Regions from separate parts of the Palleronia sp. genome, predicted to be linked through region 2. Evidence: riboswitches for the same ligand, from Rfam matches in the RefSeq annotation. Region 2 holds a riboswitch; the other holds the start of a gene.
The links. A riboswitch is a leader RNA that binds a small molecule or an ion and turns the genes downstream of it on or off. The one in region 2 is predicted to bind thiamine pyrophosphate.
Positions count from the first base shown of each region.

Region 1: another riboswitch for thiamine pyrophosphate. It lies ahead of thiB (thiamine ABC transporter substrate binding subunit); the one in region 2 lies ahead of thiD (bifunctional hydroxymethylpyrimidine kinase/phosphomethylpyrimidine kinase).

Region 1 is NZ_JBELKF010000001.1:110,544-113,939, reverse strand. Features, by position in the region: gene ACFDS3_RS00565 (ABC transporter permease subunit) at 1-640, opposite strand, end outside; gene thiB (thiamine ABC transporter substrate binding subunit) at 616-1,596, opposite strand; TPP riboswitch at 1,628-1,734, opposite strand; gene ACFDS3_RS00555 (cobalt-precorrin-6A reductase) at 1,773-2,510, opposite strand; gene cbiE (precorrin-6y C5,15-methyltransferase (decarboxylating) subunit CbiE) at 2,607-3,396, shown strand, end outside.
Region 2 is NZ_JBELKF010000082.1:9,158-12,553, reverse strand. Features, by position in the region: gene ACFDS3_RS15955 (TRAP transporter substrate-binding protein) at 1-883, opposite strand, end outside; gene ACFDS3_RS15950 (hypothetical protein) at 1,236-1,448, opposite strand; TPP riboswitch at 1,849-1,949, shown strand; gene thiD (bifunctional hydroxymethylpyrimidine kinase/phosphomethylpyrimidine kinase) at 2,008-2,808, shown strand; gene ACFDS3_RS15940 (FAD-dependent oxidoreductase) at 2,808-3,396, shown strand, end outside.

The DNA of each region.
Region 1 (3,396 bases), on a different contig from region 2:
TGGCGCGCGGGCCGCCGCCCAGCGTCAGCGCCACCGCGAAGCTCGTGGTGCAGATCAGGAAGACAACAAGCGCCGCGCCCGGCAACACGCCGCGCAGCATCGGCCATTCGATGTGGCGCCCGATGTCGTGCCGTGACATGCCCAAGGCGGCGGCCAGCCGGAACCGCTCGGCCGGGATCGCCTGCCAGCCCTGCAGGACGAGGCGCGTCGCCAGCGGCAGGTTGAAGAACACGTGGGCCAGGATCACGCCGTGCGCGCCGTAGACGGAGACCGGCGACAGACCCAGAGCGCCGCCCAGGTCGTTCACCCATCCGGCGCGGCCAAAGACCATCAGCAGGCCCAGGATCGCCACGATCACCGGCAGGATGAACGGCGCCCCCAGCAGCGTGACCAGCAGCGCCCGCCCCGGAAACCGCCGCCGCGCCAGCGCTCGTGCCACCGGCACGGCAAGACCGACCGACAGCACGGCCGAGACCGCCGCCTGCCACAGGGTGAATCGGACCGCCGCCCAGTCTCCGGGCGCCAGCGACGCGCCCTCGGCCCGGGCCAGCACCGCAACGAGCGAGCCGACGACAAGGACCACGACGACAATCGCCGCGGCCCCGCCGGCAAGCGTCAGCGGCTGAGCGCGGCGCGCCATTCGTCCAGCGCGGCGTCGATGGTCTCGGGCGTTTTATCGATCGGGACAAGCAGGGTCTTCTCGGGCTCGATCAGGGTGTCGAAGCCGTCGGGCAGGCCGGCTTCGGGCATCTTGGCCGGGTACATCCAGTTCGTGGTTGGCAGCACCGACTGGGCCTCGTCCGTCGCGAGGAACGACAGGAAGTCGCGCGCCAGGTCGACCTGGTCGGACCCCTCGATCGCCGCCGCGACCTCGACCTGCAGGTAGTGCCCCTCGTCGAACTTGGCGGCGGCATAGCCATCATCGCCCTCGCCGATCCGATGATAGGCGGGCGAGGTCGTGTAGCTGAGCACCATGTCGGCCTCGCCCTCAAGGAACAGGTTGTAGGCCTCGGACCAGCCCGGAGTGACGGTCACGATGTTGTCCGACAGGCCTTCCCAAATGGCCGGCGCCTCGTCTCCGTAGGCTTCCTTGACCCATAGGAGCAGACCAAGTCCTGGGGTCGAACTGCGCGGGTCCTGAATGACGATCGAGGCGTCGCTGTCGCCAAGCGCGCGGAAGGAGGACGGCGCGTCGAAATCGGCGCGGTGGACGAAGGCGAAGTAGCCCCAGTCGAAGGGCACGAAGATCTCGCTGTCCCACTCGATCGGCAAGTCCCAGTCGACCCCCTCGACGCCGGATGGCGCGAACAGACTCGTCTCCTGCGCCTCGGCCATCAGGTTGGTATCGAGGCCGACGACCACGTCCGCGTCGGTGCGGGTGCCTTCGAGCTGAAGGCGCGACAGCAGGGCGGCGCCGTCGCCGGCGGCGGTGAACTGCAGGTCGCACGCGCAGCGGGCCTCGTAGGCCTCTTCGATGGCGGGGCCAGGGCCCCACTCGGACACGAAGCTGTCGTAGGTATAGACGTTCAGGACGGGTGGCTCCTGCGCCAGCGCAGGGCTGGTGGCGAGGAGAAGGGTCGGTATCGCGAAACGCATGTCGCCTCCTTGTCGCCGGTGGGGAAAGGGGCTTGCGCCGTCTGACCTTCCCTCCGCCGGTGTTAGCCGGATCAGGTTCTGCGGGTTCGCGGACGCGCCGCATCTCAGCCCGCCGAACGGGCACCCCGAGGTAAGGCGTGAGCTAGGACGCACCGGCACGCCTTGCAAGGGTGTGGTCAGGTGCGCAGCCACTCCAGCGCGGCGGCGACGTCATGCACCTCGGGCCGCGGCGGCAGGGCGGGCCGGTCGATCATAACCACCGGCAGGCCCAGCGCGCGTGCCGCATCGATCTTGGCACGTGCGCCCGTGCCCCCGGCGTTCTTCGACACGATGAGGTCGATTCGGTGCCGCTCCATCAGCGTGCCGTCGTCCTCCTGCGTGAATGGCCCGCGCGAGACTTCGACATGGGCGTCCGGGACGGGCAGAGGCGCCTCGGGCGGATCGACCAGGCGCAGCAGGTAGAAGTGCTGAGGGTGGCGCGCAAAGAGGTCCAGGTGCATCCGCCCGATCGCCAGCATGATGCGCCGACGCGACCCCTCCAGCGCCTGCACCGCGCCGTCCAGATCGGGCACCAAGGTCCATTCGTCGCCCAACTGCGGGACCCAGGGCGGGCGCGTCAGGGCCAGGAGCGGCACGCCCGCCTCGGCCGCGGCGGCGACAGCATGCGTGCTCATCTGTGCGGCGAAGGGATGGGTCGCGTCGATCAAGTGGGTGATGCGGTTGTCCCGCAGATAGGCCACCAGCCCCGCAACACCTCCAAAGCCCCCGACCCGCTGCGGTAGCGGCTGGCGCACCGGGCGGGCGACCCGTCCGGCGAACGAGATCGTGCCGGCGATCCCCGCCTCGGCCATGGCCCGGCAGAGTGCGGTCGCCTCGGTCGTGCCGCCGAGGATGAGGGCGCGGGGCGTCTTCATGCCAACCTGCATGACGCCTGCGGGGGGCGGAGGCAACAGCCCCTTGCCGCGCCGCGCGCCGCGTGCCACCCCTCCGCCACGCAAGGTGGAGAGCGCATGACCGGGCCCTGGCTCAGCATCATTGGCGTGGGAGAGGACGGGCCAGACGGCCTGTCCCCCGCCGCGCGCGCCGCGCTCGACGCCGCCGAGGTGGTGATGGGCCCGCCCCGCCACCTGTCGCTGGTGCCGACCGGAGGTGAGCGGGTCGAGTGGCCCGTCCCCTATGCCGACGGCATACGGATGCTGATGGAGCGGCGCGGGCGCCCTGTGGCGGTGCTGGTCTCGGGCGATCCCTTCTTGTTCGGCGCGGGATCGGTGCTGGTGCGCGATCTGGAAAGGTCAGAGTGGCGGGCCTTCCCGGGCGCCTCGGTGTTCTCGTTGGCCGCCGCCCGGCTCGGCTGGCCGTTGGAGCGGACGATCTGCCTAGGGCTCCACGCCGTGCCCCTGCAGCGCATGCGCCCGCATCTGGCGCCCGGCGCCCGGATCGTGGCCACCCTGCGCGACGGTGCCGCGGTGGCCGAACTGGGCGCGTGGCTGACCCAGATCGGGTTCGGCGGCGCGCGGATCACGGTGCTCGAGGCGCTCGGCGGCCCGCGCGAGCGCATGTCCACCCAGCAGGCCGACGCGCTGACGGCAGATCATACCCATCCCGTCGCAGTCGCCATCGAGCCCACCGGCCCGGCCCTGTCACTGTCGTCCGGGCGCCCCGACACGCTGTTCGACCATGACGGCCAGATCACCAAGCGCCCGATCCGCGCGCTGACCCTGTCGGCCCTCGCCCCCCGCGCGGGCGAGCACCTGTGGGACATCGGCAGCGGCAGCGGTTCCATCGCGATCGAGTGGCTCA
Region 2 (3,396 bases):
CCCAGCTGTGGATCGTGACGTCGTCTCGCGCACGCAGCTCTTCGGCGACTTCCTCGTCGCGAGCGGAGATCCGTTCGGCCAGCTCATCCGCGTACCAGACCACCGAGTCGGTCAGAATCTGGCGATCTTCCTCGGACATCTGGTCCCAAGTGGCCTTGGTGATCGACACTTCGTTCAGCGGCAGCGAATGGAAGCCGGGCCAGATCGGGTGCTTGGCGACGTCATGAAGACCCATCGAGTGGTTCGTGGCCAACGTCGTGGCGTCGGCAGCGCTGATCACGCCCTTGTCGAGCGAGGTGAAGACCTCGGACTGGGGAAGGTTGACCGGCGACGCGCCTGCTGCGGCGAAGGCCGACTGCACCATGCCCTCGGGCGCACGCATCTTGACCCCCTGGAAATCCTCGACCGAGTCGATCGGAACCGCCGAGGGAATGGATTCCGCGGTTTGCGCGGCCGGCCCGATGAACTGCACGCCGTAAGGGTTGACGATCTCGTTGTAGAGCTCCGTGCCGCCCCCTTCGTTGAAGAAGGCGCGCAGCTCTTCGGCCGACGAATACGCCCCGACCGGGTTGCCGATCAGCGCGAACGCGGCGTCCTTGCCGGTGAAATACGAGCTGTCGGTGATGTGGCCGTCAAGAATGCCCGCCCCGACCGCATCGAGGGTCTCGTTGTACTCGACGATCGACCCGACTGGCAGCATCTCGACCGAAATCCGTCCATCCGACATCTCGCCGATATGCTCGGCCCAGGCCTGCTGCACCTCGAACGCGGCCGTGCCCGAGTTGTCGCTGCTCTGGAACTGCAGGTCGTAGCTGTCCTGGGCATGTGCGGCGCCCGTGAGAGCCGCCACGGCGACGCTGGCGGCGAAGATTGACTTCAGCATTGAACTTTCCTCCCTAGGTATCGTGATGATCACGCCGAGCTGGCGGATGCCCTGACATGTGTGGACTGTCCAATGACGCGGCGCAAGGAGCGAACCCGCTCGCGCGTTGCGGACGCTGCTCGAAGAACCGGCTCGACACGCGGCGCTCCGCCAGCCCTTGGAAGTGCCCCGGAGCCGAATGCCCGCTCGAAAACCACTGTTGTACAAGTGGCGCCTCGCCCAGCGCCTCGGCACAGGCCTCCGTCGCCCGAATCCTCCGCAAGGATGCACAGGCTACGGCAAGAAGGGACCGCACGGAGCGAAAGGCGGGTTCCTTCTCGTCACCACGACCAAACCAACGATAATTCGGCTGTCACACACGATGAGTCTTGAGTTCTGCATCGTGGCGCTCTGAGATGCCATGCAGCGCCATGCGCTCAATATCGATCAGCGCAGCCAGTTTCGGCCCCAGATTGACGAAGATCCCGACGAGTGCTGCGGGAAAGGTGCCGATGGCCGAACACGGGCGCTGGACGGACAACCTCGTGATCGAGCGGTCTTGGCGCTCGCAGAGATACAGGTGCATCTACCTGAATGGCTTTGAGGCCGGATCGGCGGCCCCGTGTCGGCATCGGCAGATGGATCGACTTCCAAAACACGGAGCGCCTCCCGGCACCCGAAGGACGGATATTGGTCGAGGCCCCTCATGGGCTCGGCCCGTAAGCGGCATGATCAACAGCCAAGCTTGGCAGCGCTGAAGAGCTCGCGGAGACTTGGGGGCCGCCTTGATTTCACCTTCTGTGCGGCGCCTATGAGATGTGCAATCAAGCGAGCGGACCAAGGCTCTACGGTCACCGGCGCCCTTGGTCTGCGGAGGCACCGCATCCGATGAGGCCGCACGCGACCGGCGCAAAGATCGATGCAGCGCCAGCGCGACGCCGCTCAACCTCATATTGCAACGCCGCTCTTCCCGCGCTACGTCTTCGTCGAATCCGTTGGGGTGCCCTGTCTGGGGCTGAGAGGCGCGAGCTAACCCATCGAACCTGATCCGGGCAATACCGGCGTAGGGAACGGAGCACGATCTGGCTCGGCCGAAGGCTGCTGCCTTTTCTTTCTCCTCCCGTCGTCGGTGGGGGGAAGCGATGATGGGATACGCCTCCGCACTGACTATCGCAGGCTCCGACAGTGGCGGAGGCGCGGGCATCCAGGGTGACCTCAAGACGTTTTCGGCTCTCGGGGTCTACGGCACGAGCGCGATCACCGCGATCACCGCGCAGAACACCCGCGGCGTCCTCGCCGTCGAGGCAGTCTCACCCGCCACCGTTACGGCGCAGATCGCCGCCGTGCTCGATGACATCCCGCCGCAGGCGATCAAGATCGGGATGCTTGCCTCACCCGAGATCGTAGTCGCCGTCGCCGCCGCGCTTGAGGGCTACGCCGGTCCCATCGTGCTCGATCCCGTGATGGTCGCAAAGTCCGGCGACGCGCTTTTGGCGAAAGAAGCCGAGGCCGCGCTGATCGAGTACCTGCTGCCCCGCGCGGACGTCCTGACGCCAAACCTGCCCGAAGCCGCGCGCCTGCTGGGCCGCGACGAGGCGCGTGACGCGGAAGAGGCCGAGGCGCAGGGGCGGGCACTGCTTGTGCTCGGCTCCCAAGCCATCCTCATGAAGGGCGGTCACGCTAAGGGGCCGACCTGCATTGACCGGCTGGTGACGGCGTCCGGCGTGGTGGCGATGGAGCAGCCCCGGCTGGCCACACGCAACACTCACGGCACGGGATGCAGTTTGTCCTCGGCCATCGCGGCTGAGTTGGCAAAGGGTGCGCATATCGAGGACGCTGTTCGACGTGCACAGCTCTGGCTGCACGGCGCGATCCGCGCGGCGGACGGACTCGGCATCGGCAGCGGGCACGGGCCCGTCCACCATTCCCACGAGGTTTGGACGTGATGCGGGCGACGGTCCTTGGTGCCGGCGTGGCCGGGCTTTGCGTGGCGACGGAACTTGTCGCCCGAGGCTGTGAAGTGACGATCTACGATCCGGCGCCCCGGCCGGGGCCGCACGGCTGCTCGTGGTGGGCCGGCGGCATGCTGGCCCCCTTCTGCGAGAGCGAGACGGCCGAAGAGCCTGTCGTGCGGCTGGGGCAAGAGGCGGCCGATTGGTGGGAACGGCAGGGTGTAGCCGTCGAGCATCGCGGCACGATCGTGCTGACGCTCGGCCGCGACCGGCGCGAGCTCGACCGGTTCGCCCGCCGCATCGAGGGGCACGACCGGCTTGACGCCGACAGCCTCGCAGCGCTCGAGCCGGACCTCGGCGGGTGCTTCGACCGTGCTCTCCATGTTCCCGCCGAAGCGCACCTTGATCCGCGCGAGGCACTGAACCACCTCCGCAACCGCCTGGAAGAGGTGGGCGTCACGTTCGTGGCCGAGCATGGAGGCGCTTCGGGCGCGACCTTCGACTGCCGCGGTTTGGCGGCCCGGGACGCCCTTCCAGACCTGCGCGGTGTGAAGGGCGAGATGGCGGTGCTGCGCAGCCCGG